DNA from 4 places in the Bacillus sp. UNC322MFChir4.1 genome. Region 2 is predicted to be linked to each of the others. Evidence: riboswitches for the same ligand, from Rfam matches in the RefSeq annotation. Region 2 holds a riboswitch; each other region holds the start of a gene.
The links. A riboswitch is a leader RNA that binds a small molecule or an ion and turns the genes downstream of it on or off. The one in region 2 is predicted to bind S-adenosylmethionine.
Positions count from the first base shown of each region.

Region 1: linked by a shared signal. The riboswitch ahead of BR72_RS25845 (YezD family protein) and the one ahead of BR72_RS20670 (hypothetical protein) in region 2 are both predicted to bind S-adenosylmethionine.
Region 3: linked by a shared signal. The riboswitch ahead of BR72_RS15720 (bifunctional O-acetylhomoserine aminocarboxypropyltransferase/cysteine synthase) and the one ahead of BR72_RS20670 (hypothetical protein) in region 2 are both predicted to bind S-adenosylmethionine.
Region 4: linked by a shared signal. The riboswitch ahead of BR72_RS02540 (methionine biosynthesis PLP-dependent protein) and the one ahead of BR72_RS20670 (hypothetical protein) in region 2 are both predicted to bind S-adenosylmethionine.

Region 1 covers NZ_KN050809.1:184,836-187,979, forward strand. The annotation lists gene sat (sulfate adenylyltransferase) at 1-474, opposite strand, end outside; gene BR72_RS18185 (phosphoadenylyl-sulfate reductase) at 647-1,357, opposite strand; gene BR72_RS25845 (YezD family protein) at 1,450-1,593, opposite strand; SAM riboswitch class I at 1,662-1,770, opposite strand; gene lysA (diaminopimelate decarboxylase) at 1,931-3,144, opposite strand, start outside.
Region 2 covers NZ_KN050811.1:12,378-15,521, reverse strand. The annotation lists gene ybaK (Cys-tRNA(Pro) deacylase) at 1-322, opposite strand, end outside; gene rraA (ribonuclease E activity regulator RraA) at 445-924, shown strand; gene BR72_RS20675 (hypothetical protein) at 1,249-1,440, opposite strand; SAM riboswitch class I at 1,588-1,686, shown strand; gene BR72_RS20670 (hypothetical protein) at 1,787-2,038, shown strand; gene BR72_RS26525 (NAD(P)H-dependent oxidoreductase) at 2,347-2,484, shown strand; gene BR72_RS20665 (hypothetical protein) at 2,481-2,849, shown strand; gene BR72_RS20660 (serine hydrolase domain-containing protein) at 2,890-3,144, opposite strand, start outside.
Region 3 covers NZ_JQKQ01000045.1:15,089-18,232, reverse strand. The annotation lists gene BR72_RS15730 (chloride channel protein) at 1-512, opposite strand, end outside; gene BR72_RS15725 (hotdog family protein) at 728-1,099, opposite strand; SAM riboswitch class I at 1,274-1,377, shown strand; gene BR72_RS15720 (bifunctional O-acetylhomoserine aminocarboxypropyltransferase/cysteine synthase) at 1,471-2,766, shown strand; gene metA (homoserine O-acetyltransferase MetA) at 2,747-3,144, shown strand, end outside.
Region 4 covers NZ_JQKQ01000001.1:491,005-494,148, forward strand. The annotation lists gene BR72_RS02535 (bifunctional homocysteine S-methyltransferase/methylenetetrahydrofolate reductase) at 1-1,214, opposite strand, end outside; SAM riboswitch class I at 1,286-1,396, opposite strand; SAM riboswitch class I at 1,598-1,717, shown strand; gene BR72_RS02540 (methionine biosynthesis PLP-dependent protein) at 1,978-3,090, shown strand; gene metC (cystathionine beta-lyase) at 3,087-3,144, shown strand, end outside.

The DNA of each region.
Region 1 (3,144 bases), on a different contig from region 2:
AGAAAATTTCTCTTTTTCAATTCGTTTCACAAGTGTAATAGTTCCTCCTACATATACATTAGGACGATCATATAATTTCTTCACACCCGGATGTTCGTCTTCTACCGTTTTATAGACAAGGAATGCTTCTTTTTCTTTATTTGGCGTGTAAATCTCTTCAACTTGAATCACACCATAAGTCACTCCTTCTTTTACAAGCCTAACTTCTTCTCCTACTTGCAATTCTTTCGCTTTTTCTTCTGTTATAGGCAATGTAATGGGAATGCTCCATACTTCTCCATCTGTTAATCTCATTTCCGCTACTACAGACTCATAATCACTTTCCCCTAAAAAACCAGTAAGCGGGCTATATCCACCGATAGCGATCAGTTCTAAATCACTTAACGCCACCCCATCTAACTCAATTTCCTTTACGATATGTGCGGTTTCATACGTTGTATCAATTCGATTCACTATTGCTTTTGTATCACTCATTCTCGTCTCCTCCTTTTTTATCCCGCATTAACGGGCAGTAATACTCCCGCCTCAAAATTCAGCAAAAGCAAAGAAGTTAGGCGGGAGATAAACTGCCCGTAAAAGCCCGATTGGTTCAACTAATAATCAGTGGGGGATGAAGAAAACCCCCACTGATTAAAGTTTCACTTTATCAGCTTTTATCGATATGAAGACCGCATTCCGTTTTTGTCATGCCAGCCCACCGTCCATCTCTTAAATCACTGCCTTCTTGTACTCGTACTGTGCACGTTTCACATCCGATGCTCGGATATCCAATATCATGAAGTGGATTGTATGGCAAATTATGCTTGTATACATAACGCCAAACCTCTTTCCAAGTCCAATGAATAAGCGGACAAATTTTAACAAATTGAAATCGATGATCTTGATTAATAAACTGCGTATTTTTTCTCGTTTCAGACTGCTCTCTTCTTAAACCTGATATCCATGCTTTCCTACCTGTTAGTCCTTCTTCTAACGGCTTAATTTTTCTTAATTGACAACAAAGGTTTGGATTATGTTCCCATAATTTATCACCATGCTCTTTAGCTTGTTCTCCAAGTGTAAGGTTCGGTTGCTTTTCAATAATATTCAACTGAGGAAATCGTTCTCGTACTTTTTTAATTAAGTCATACGTTTCTTGAAAATGAACATTTGTATCTAAAAATACAACATTTGCAGATGGATTTACTTGGTTAATAATATGCAATAAGACCATTCCTTCTACCCCAAAACTGCATGCATACACAATATCCTGCCTATAATGTTCATAGGCCCAGCGCACCGTCGCTAAAGCACCTTTCGTTTCATCATCCTCTGGAAATGAAACAAAATTATCTTGCCAATTTTCATACGTTAACATCGTTCTCCTCCTACATATAAATCATATAAAAAGGCGGCTTTAATCTATTTTTAATAGATTAAAGCCGCCTCTAGTTTTTCTAGTCAGCATGCTTATTTCAAACGTACTTTTTCACTTTTTTCAAGTTGAATCACTTTACCATCTTGCACAACAATTGTAATTGAACCATATTTCATATCAGCAAGCATCGCTTGAATCTTACTTGCTACTTCCTCAAATTGTTCGCGTCTCCCCATGAACAGCCCCCCTTTTTTCATAAAAAAAATCTTTCCCATTTCGAAAAGACTGTTCCGGTAACGTATCTACCTTATCTTCCAAAATGGATTCCATTTTGCTGGAAGTAGCACCTTACTTTTATAAAGTAGGTTGCCGGGCTTCTTCGGGCCAGTTCCCTCCGCCGCTCTTGATAAGAATTTAATTATATCTTCACTTTAACACAATTCTGAATTTTTTCAATCCTAGTTTTCCGATAAAATTTATTTTTTTAAGAAGAAGGAGTTATTCACCTAAAAAACTCCTTCTTGGGCTAACCATCAGTAGCGGGATGAAGTCGTCATTGATAGAAGTTTCATTTTATACAAATTCCTTTATACGTATGCGATCGTTCCCGATAATATTCTCATACGATTCTCTCTCAACAACAACATGAGATTTTCCACTTTTCACAAACACAACTGCTGGTCGACGAATACGATTATAATTATTCGCCATGGAATAACCATATGCCCCTGTACAAGAAATAGCCAAGAGATCACAAGAAACAACTTTTGGGAGCGCGACATCCCAAATGAGCATATCGCCGCTTTCACAACACTTCCCTGCAATGGAAACCACTTCTTCGGCAGATTCATTTGCTCGGTTTGCTAGCAATGCTTCATAACGAGCTCCGTAAAGTGCTGGTCGAAGGTTATCTGTCATACCCCCATCAACCGATACGTACTTGCGAATGCCTGGAATATCTTTAGTTGCACCCACTGTGTACAAAGTTGTTCCTGCATCACCAACAATACTACGACCTGGTTCTACCCAAATTTCTGGCAGTGGGTATCCATAAGCTGTAAACTGCTCGCGTACTGCATCTGTTACAGCTTGCACATAATCACCAAGAGCAAGCGGGGTATCTCCTTCCGTATAACGAATTCCAAAGCCACCGCCTACATTTAATACGGGAGCTACGTAATCCGTTTCTTTTCTCACTAATTCTAAAAATTTGTGAAGCACTTCAATTGCACGAACAAATCCTGCTGTTTCAAAAATTTGCGATCCAATATGAGAATGAATTCCTAACACATGGTAATTTGATTTTTCTAATGCACTTTTCATTGCTTGTAATGCATGCCCCGTTGAAATACCAAAACCAAACTTGGAATCATCTTGACCTGTTGTAATATATTCATGTGTATGCGCTTCTACTCCTGGAGTCACACGAAGTAGAACACTGACAACTTTTCCGTATTCTTTTGCCAAATCATGCAATATTTCTAGTTCCAAAAAATTATCTACAACGAAACACCCAATGTTAGCTTCTAGCGCCATTCTTATCTCTTCTTCTGTTTTATTATTGCCATGGAAATGGATACGTTCAGCCGGAAATCCTGCTTGCAGCGCCGTATATAACTCTCCGCTAGACACAACATCAAGCGACATATTTTCTTCTGCAGCTAGTCGGCACATTTCCATGCACAAGAACGCTTTGCTTGCATATGCTACTTGATAAGAGAACCCACTCTCTCTAAAAGCACGATGAAATGCACGACATTTCTCACGAATTGCTGCTTCATCATATA
Region 2 (3,144 bases):
TGCCAAGTGGTGAAACACCGCCGCGTATGTATCCTGTTAATCCAAGTATTTCTTTCATTGCAACCATTTCAACTTTTTTATTTTTACTTGCAGATGCTAACGCTTTTAAATTAAGCTCTTTATGCGAAGGGATACAAGCCATAATTACCCCGGTTTTATCGCCGCGAAGGACGAGTGTTTTAAAGACCTGTTCTAATTGCAAATGAACTTGCTCAGCGACATGTTTTGCATCTAAGTTTTCTTCATCCCATTCATATTCGTGAACTGTATATGCAATTTTGTGCTTATCTAAAAAACGACAAGCATTTGTTTTACTACTCATGTTACACACTTCCTTTTTTATTTCTTCTTTATTAGTATACAAAATTTCGCCAATTAAGACAGGGAAAAGAAGAAAGGACAAGAATATGTAACATAAATCGTGAAAAGGAAAGAGGGAACATGATGTGGAGAACAACTGATCTTTATGATGCGAATGAAACAGAAGTACAAGTATGTAAGCCATTACTTCAATCGTATGGAAAGAAGAAGCAGTTTCATGGGAAAATCGAGACAGTAAAGGTTAAAGATGATAACGTACTCGTAAAAATGGCGCTAGAGATGGTACCAGAGGGAACGGTATTAGTTGTAGATGGAGAAGGTTCAACAAATTGTGCATTACTTGGTGATAACTTAGCAAACATAGCAAGGCAGCGGAATTTAGCAGGCATAATTATTTATGGATGCGTTCGTGATTGTGCGGAGCTTCGGAATATCGAACTTGGCATTTTAGCGATTGCAACGATGCCAAAGCGAAGTGTGAAAGAAGGGAAGGGAGAAACAAATATTCCAGTGTCTTTTGGCGGAGTTTCATGGATTCCAGGAAATTATGTTTATGTTGACGAAGATGGTGTAATTGTATGTAAAACAGAAATTCATCAGTAGGAAATAATATAAGAAAGCAACAGAAGTGCTAAATGTGTTTATGCGGCACCCAATGCAGTTTTTATGCGAAATTTCACTTACGTATATAGTGAATAAAGTTTTCTTGTAAGGCATAAATATATACAGTAGGATCGCGACTTACATATTCGTTTGCCTTTTGAGACACCTCTTATTTTTATTATAAGAAGTGTCTTTTTTATTTATATAAATTCATTTTGAGGTGTAGAATTTGAAAATATGGAGGTATAAGGTTTATCATATCTGGCGAGAAGCCCCCCACCTCAAGCGCGCAAAGTGCAGAAGTGCACGGTAGGTGGAGGGAGTTCAATCTTGAGATAAAACTTCAGCTGTACTATCACATTGAAGCAGTGCATGTTGAACAGCTTGTAAAGATTGTTCAATGCGTTGACGATTATCTGATTTCTCAACTGTTTGTAAGGCATTTTGTAAACAATTCTTTGCTTCGTGTAATGCTTGACAAGAATCTTGAACGTGACCACGTGCATTTTTTTGCATGACTGTGCCTCCTTTGGTCTTTTACATTTTTAGTATGAACAAAATGGAATAAAATATCAGCGCACTTCAAAAAACAAATCCTGATTATTATGATGAGAATTGCCTTTTTTGGCTGTGTTCATTATAGTAAAAGATAAAGTGAATATTTTCTTATCCAGAGAGGTGGAGGGACTGGCCCAATGAAACCCAGCAACCGCGATGCAGGTGCTAATTCCAGCAGAACAGTTTTGTTCTGAAAGATAAGAAGGAAGAGATATAATCCGCTTCTTCTTATCGAAGAGGTTTTTTTATTGCAAAAAAACCGATAATGAAAGATGGACAACGAGAAGAAAGGAGCAAGCATACGATGACACTTGAGAAATATATTACACTACGTAATGCGATTTATAAATATATGGAAGAAAAGGAAAAGCCGATTACATTATTGGATATTCAACAACATATTGCTACTGAACATAAAGGGGAATTTGCAAAGAAGATGTTGCAGCAATTTTACATACTGCGACTGCTAGATGAGTTAAAGTTGGATGGGAAAATTACTTTAGCAGAGCAACATGAATGTATAGATGATAAGGGGATTTACTACATGGTAAAATAACATAGAGGGAGTTATTCTCCCTTTTTTATAGTAATATTTGCTTGGAAATTCATTTTTTGAAAAGAGTTATGTAGATAAAAAGACTGTGTTATGCAGTCTTTTTACAAGGAAATGGTGCTGAGTGTGTAGTGTCAAAAAATTAAATGTGCCCCCGAAAGATGGGCGTTTTCGGCTAACAAATAAAAAAGACACCATCGCCGAATAGGTGTCAGTTGTTTTGTCAAAGAGGCTTGCCCTTTGACATGTATTAGAATAGCATGTGAGTATAGAAAAAGTCAAAAGGGAATTAAAGGAAGGTGTCGTTTGCAATGAACATATTAATTGTATATGCACATCCAAATCCATATAGCTTCAGCGGTGCACTTTTGAAACAAGTGAAAAATTATAAACAAGAAAAAAGAGAGAAATGGCTACAAAAGGAATATGAAAAGGTAACAAGATTATGAAAAATAGGGAACTGATCTGCAAAATTGCGAATGTATGTAAAAGAGAAGATGATTTGTTTTGCTCTTATCTTGATTGTTTATTTTGTATAAGGGAGAAAAGTAAGCAATATTCTAAAGTTAAACAAGAAGTGCGAGAAGGGTATCTTATAAGAGGTGTTTGTCAGAGAGAAGTAGACATTTTAGTAGAACAAAGTGAACAAGTTGCAGATTTGTATATACCTAAGGTGCTCCGATGGGAATTTTTACAGGGAAATGTCCATTATATAGAAGAGATTTGTTCTATGGTATTTCAGTTAAAACCGTTATGTTTTTCAGAAGAACAATGGGAATATGTAATTACAATTATAGAAAAGGAGCTGTCATAAGGCAACTCCTTTTCGTAACGAAAACTTCGAAAGTATAAACTTAATTAGAGAGCTTATTCTGTAAGTATTCAGCGATTTGTAAATACATATCACTATATGCAAATTGTATTTCTCCAGTATGATTGGCATTAGAAGAAAAATGAACGATAACCATATGTGCAGTTGGATCGATATATAACCTTTGTCCATAACTGCCAAGTACTTCAAATGCATTTTGTTCGTTATGGGAGATCCACCACTGATCATGATAAGAATATTCCTCACCATCCCCAACTGGGAGTTCGTATTGGTTAAT
Region 3 (3,144 bases), on a different contig from region 2:
TCACTTGGAGCTAAATAACCGAATAATGGTGCGTTAAAAATAACACTTAAAGTAGCGCCAATCCCAATTTCCGTTAGTCCCTTCATTCCTTTTAAAGCGAAATGAAATCGATCGCCAACCCACGTACAAAGTCCACCGATAATTCCAACGAGTGCTGCTTCTGGTCCTAAACTTGCACCAAATATTAAAACAATAACAGCTGTTATTGTAGATTGATGTACAAAACGGTACTCAATCCTACCTGTTTTCTTATATTCACCCATTACCTCTGGCATTAAACGCGGGTATGTACCGAAGTATTTTTGCGAGAGTCCGACAAGAATACCACCAATTGTCGTTACAAAAATTGTGTAATACGGTGGTAATGCAAATTCTTTTGGTAAATATCCCCAAATAAACTGAATGCCGGCATTTGTGGTAACTAAAAATAACCAGACTGTAGCACCAACTATGGAACCTAGAAACATACCGTACATGATAAGTAAGGAATGCGTGCTTCTTCTAATCGTCATTTTTTATGTCTCCTTCATGTTATATGGTGTTATGACAAATTTAGAGATTCTGATATATATACTATTTGTATATCTTATCAGTAGTAGGCAATAAAATCTCGTTCCAAGGTGTAGAGAGAAAAAAGAAGAGAAGCAGAGGAGAGTGGAAAGCTTAATTGAGTGGTTTTTCTATCAGTGAGGGATGAAGAATCCCCCACTGAAGAAGGTTGTGTTAGTTATTGGCGAATAATCCCTTTAAAAGATCCTTCCAACACTTTTTTACCATGTTGATTAAAGCATTCTGCTTTTGAAACAGCAATGATTCGATCTGCTTGTTCTTCATGATGAACCAGTGTAACTTCACATCGAACGGTATCTTCGGTAAAGACTGGGCGTAAGAAAGTAAGTTCTACATCTCTTGCAATAAAATTTAAATCGCCGCCAATTTTCGTAGGCAATGTTGCAACTAGTAATCCTTGTACCATGACGCGGCCATGTTCATCTGGAACAACATGGTGATCACCAGCATCACCAGAAATTTTACTAAATAGATCTACATCTTCTCTCGTAAATGATTTTTCAAAAGTTAATATTTCCCCGACTTTCATGTATTAATCGCCTCCTATTCGTTTATGAATGAATTATCATTCATACCTTAAATTTTACAGAATATTCTTTGTTCGGTAAAGTTTGATAGTAAAGATAATAAAATATTTTAGGAACATTCAGAAAAATATTGACATGAGGTAATATTTTCTATAAAATCATCGGTAATTGAATAAGTCTTATCAAGAATAGGTGGAGGGAACGGGCCCTATGAAACCTTGGCAACAGCCGTAAATCGGAATTGTGCTAAATCCTGCAGGTATTTCCTGAAAGATAAGAAAGGCTACATGGCGAGCGTTTATCTAAACTGCTTCTTTCTTATTTTAGGAAAGAAGCAGTTTTTTATTTTTTATAAAAGAAAGGGGATTGCGAAATGGGGGAATCATGGGGAAAAGGAACGATTTGTGTGCAAGGTGGTTATACGCCGAAAAATGGTGAACCTCGTGTTTTGCCACTTTATCAAAGCACGACGTATAAATACGATACTTCTGATGATTTAGCGGCCCTCTTTAATCTGGAGGCAGAGGGATATATTTATACGCGTATTGGGAACCCAACGCTTGCGGCGTTTGAGCAAAAACTTACAGAGTTAGAAGGCGGCGTTGGTGCAGTTGCAACGGCATCAGGGCAGGCTGCAATTATGCTAGCGGTCTTAAATATTTGTGGCAGCGGCGATCATTTGCTCTGCTCATCAACAGTATACGGCGGTACATTTAATTTATTTGGAGTTAGTCTTAAGAAGCTAGGGATTGAGGTCACATTCTTTAATCCAAACTTATCTGCTGATGAAATTGTTGCCCTTGCAAATGAGAAAACAAAGCTTGTGTATGCGGAATCGCTTGGGAACCCAGCAATGAATGTACTGAATTTTAAAGAGTTTTCTGAGGCGGCAAAAGAGCTTGGGGTACCGTTTATTGTGGATAATACATTAGCGACGCCGTATTTATGTCATGCATTTGAACATGGTGCAAACATTGTCGTTCATTCTACAACGAAATATATTGATGGTCATGCAAGCTCACTAGGCGGCATTGTTATTGATGGCGGGAATTTTGATTGGAGTAAGTTTCCTGAGTTTGTTGAGCCAGATCCAAGTTATCATGGTGTGAGTTATGTGAAAAATTTCGGGCAAGCGGCATACATTGTGAAAGCTCGTGTACAGCTATTAAGAGATTATGGAAATTGTATGAGCCCATTCAATGCGTATATGACCAATGTTGGCTTAGAAACGTTGCATCTTCGCATGGAGCGTCATAGTCAAAATGCTCTAGCTGTTGCACAGTGGTTGTCTGAGCATGAACGCGTTGAGTGGGTCAATTATCCTGGACTTCAAAATAATGAAAACTATGAATTGGCACAAAAATATTTACCGAAGGGTGCGAGCGGTGTTTTAACATTTGGAATAAAAGGGGGTCTTGAGTCTGCTAAACAGTTTATTGGTAATGTGAAGCTAGCGACATTGGTGACGCATGTTGCAGATGCAAGAACTTGTGTCATTCATCCGGCAAGCACAACGCATCGCCAGCTTACGGAAGAACAGCAGCGTTTGGCTGGTGTGACGTCTGATTTGATTCGGTTATCGGTTGGTATTGAAGAAGCGGCGGATATTATTGCTGATTTAGAAGCAGCACTTTCTGGAGGAAAACAATATGCCGATCATCATTGCTAAAGATTTACCCGCTCGTAAAATATTGCAAAATGAAAATATTTTTGTGATGACGAAAGAACGAGCAGAAACACAAGATATTCGTGCTTTGAAGATTGCTATTTTAAATTTAATGCCAACAAAGCAAGAAACAGAAACGCAGTTGCTTCGTTTAATTGGTAATACACCGCTTCAACTTGATGTCCATTTCCTTCATATGGAGTCCCATACAGCAAAAAATGTAGCGCAGGAGCATTTAACAAGCTTTTATAAAACATTTCGTGATATTGAAGGAGAAAAGTTTGACGGGCTCATCATTACTGGTGCTCCGGTTGAAACACTTCCTTTTGAAGAGGTAGATTATTGGGAAGAACTGAAGCAAATTATGGAGTATTCCAATGC
Region 4 (3,144 bases), on a different contig from region 2:
CCGAGCGCTGCTAATCCAAGTAAATGAGACTGCAGCCCAATCACATTATGATCACGACATGTTAAATGAGTTAATATCGGGATATCGTATTTTCTTAATAACGCTCCCATTGCCATATTTGATAAGCGAGGCGATGCTAAAGAGTTATCTGCTAACGTAATAGCATCTGCTCCAGCACGCTTCAACACTTTTGCTCCTTCAAAAAACCTCTGTGTATCCAACGTTTTAGGAGGATCTAGCTCAACAATCACCGTCGTTTCCTTTTTCGCTTTTTCTGCTAATGTAATTCGATCTGCTACATTTACACGCTGCGCAGTTATAACCTCTGCACGCTTTACAACTTCTTTTGCTGTTACAGGACGCTCATTTCCAAGCGCTCGCTTCATTGCCTCAATATGGGCAGGAGTTGTACCACAACAACCTCCAAGTAGCCTAACGCCTTGCTTAATAAATTCCGGCACCATCTCTTCAAAATAAGCCGGACTTCCTTCATATACGTAACGGCCCTCTACATATTTAGGGAGACCAGCATTTGGATACGCAGATAAGTAACCATATTTAGGGATTTCTATCGTTTTAAAAGATTCGATCATACGAAGCGGTCCTAACTGACAATTTAATCCGACCACATTTGCACCATACTCTATAATTTGCTTCAATACATCATCTACACTATTTCCGTTTTGAGTCGTACCAGCTTCGTGAAGAGCAAGCTGCGCAATAAGAGGGACATTTGTTTGTTTACGTAATACCTTCACTGCATGAAGTAATTCAAACTCATCGTAAAACGTTTCTAATAATAGCCCATCCACACCTTCTTCTAGCAGGGCATCCGCTTGTTCTAAGAGCATAAACTCACGCTCCATATCAGTAGTTGTAACTGCCCCAATATGTTTCATTCCACCGATTGTTCCAACGATTGCATTTTTTTCTGTCACTGCTGCTTTTGCATGTCTTACAGCAGCCCGGTTAATTTCCTTTACGCTATCCTCAAGACCGTACATGCGAAGTTTCCCTTCATTTGCTCCGTATGTATTGGTTTGAATGACATCTGCTCCTACTGCAACATATTGTTTATGAATCGAAATAATCCGCTCTGGTTCAGATATATTCAATTCTTCAAAGCAGCTTTGTAAACCATGAGAATACAGAAACGTTCCCATCGCTCCGTCCCCAATGACAATTCCTCTTTGCAATAAATCTAGTAGTTTCACATGTCTCCCTCTCTTCTTTCAATATAAAAACCCCCTCTTCTCAATGAAGAGGGGGACAGCGTTTTATCCTCCTCTTATCATTCAGAACGCTTTGTTCCGCAGGTCTTAGCACCGTTTCAAACATATAATTTGAAGGTTGCTGGGTTTCACAGGGCCTTTCCCTCCACCACTCTTGATAAGAGTTATATTCATTTATGATTTCAAAAAGCAAACATCGTCCGTTCACTTATTAGCAATCTTTGTTAATTTTCTCACTAATTTAGCATGTTAAAATATGAAAGTCAACAAAAAGAAAGAAAAATAAAATTATTCAAAATATAGTTGCATTTCTTTCTAAATTTGTTGTAAAGTAAAAAACATAATCAAAAACTTCATATTTCGAATTCTTATCGAGAGAGGTCGAGGGACTGGCCCTTTGACGCCTCAGCAACCATTAACAAACTTTTTATTTGTTAATAAGGTGCTAATTCCAGCGAATTGAGAAATGATTTGACAGATAAGAAGAAGACTATATTTGTCGTATATAAGCCTTCTTCTTAGAAGGCTTTTTTTGCATACAAATCCAAATTTTAAAAAACAAAAACCATTCTTTTTCGATGAGCGAGGGCATCTAGCCGCGCATAGAAGCAATCGGACCTTCTTCTGCCACACGTAAAATGCAAACAAAAAGAGAAAGCAAGTGCAGGCTCTTTTTTTCTTCATACCAACAATCTAAATGTCGAAAAATCAAAATGGATTTACCTGTTTAAGGAGGAATTCTATTATGTCTACAATGGAAACAAAGCTTGCCCAAATTGGAAATCGCAGTGAAACAACAACTGGAGCAGTCAATCCACCAGTTTACTTCTCCACTGCTTATCGCCACGAAGGAATTGGGAAGTCAACAGGGTTTGATTATTCCCGAACTGGAAATCCAACGCGCCTTCTATTAGAACGTGCGATCGCTGACTTAGAGCACGGCGAACAAGGCTACGCCTGTAGCTCAGGAATGGCCGCTGTTCTTCTTGTCCTTTCATTATTCTGCTCTGGTGACGAACTGATTGTATCTGAAGATTTGTACGGCGGAACATATCGTTTATTTACAGAACACGAGAAAAAATGGGATGTTCGATGTAGATATGTAGATACGCAGCATATAGAAGAAATTGCAAAAGCCATTTCACCGAAAACAAAAGCCATTTTCATCGAAACACCAACAAATCCACTTATGCAAGTAACAGATATTGCCGCAGTTGCTGCCGTTGCAAAACGTCACGACTTGCTCCTTATTGTTGATAACACATTTTACACACCGTATTTACAACAACCATTAACAACAGGCGCCGACATTGTCCTGCATAGCGCTACAAAATATTTAGGCGGTCATAACGATGTATTAAGTGGGCTCGTTGTTGCAAAAGGAGTAAAATTATGCGAAGAACTCGCTCACTACCACAACGCATCTGGAGCTGTGTTAAGCCCGTTTGATTCGTGGCTTTTAATACGCGGCATGAAAACATTAGCACTGCGCATGAGGCAGCATGAAGAGAATGCCAAAGCAATTGTTGCCTATTTACAAGGAGAAGAAGCGATAACTGATGTGTATTATCCAGGAAAAGGCGGCATGATCTCTTTTAAACTGCGAGAAGAGTCGTGGGTTGATCCGTTCTTACAATCTCTTTCTCTTATTACGTTTGCAGAAAGTCTTGGCGGTGTAGAAAGCTTTATTACATACCCCGCAACACAAACACACGCCGATATACCAGAAGATATTCGCACAGCACGAGGCGTTTGTAATCGTCTGCTCCGCTTCTCCGTAGGAATTGAGAACCAAGATGATTTAATTCAAGACTTACAGCGATCATTAAAACGAGTAAAAGAAGGAGTGAGAATATGAGCTATTCCTTTGATACGCTTTTACTTCATAACCGTTTTAAGCATGACAAACAAA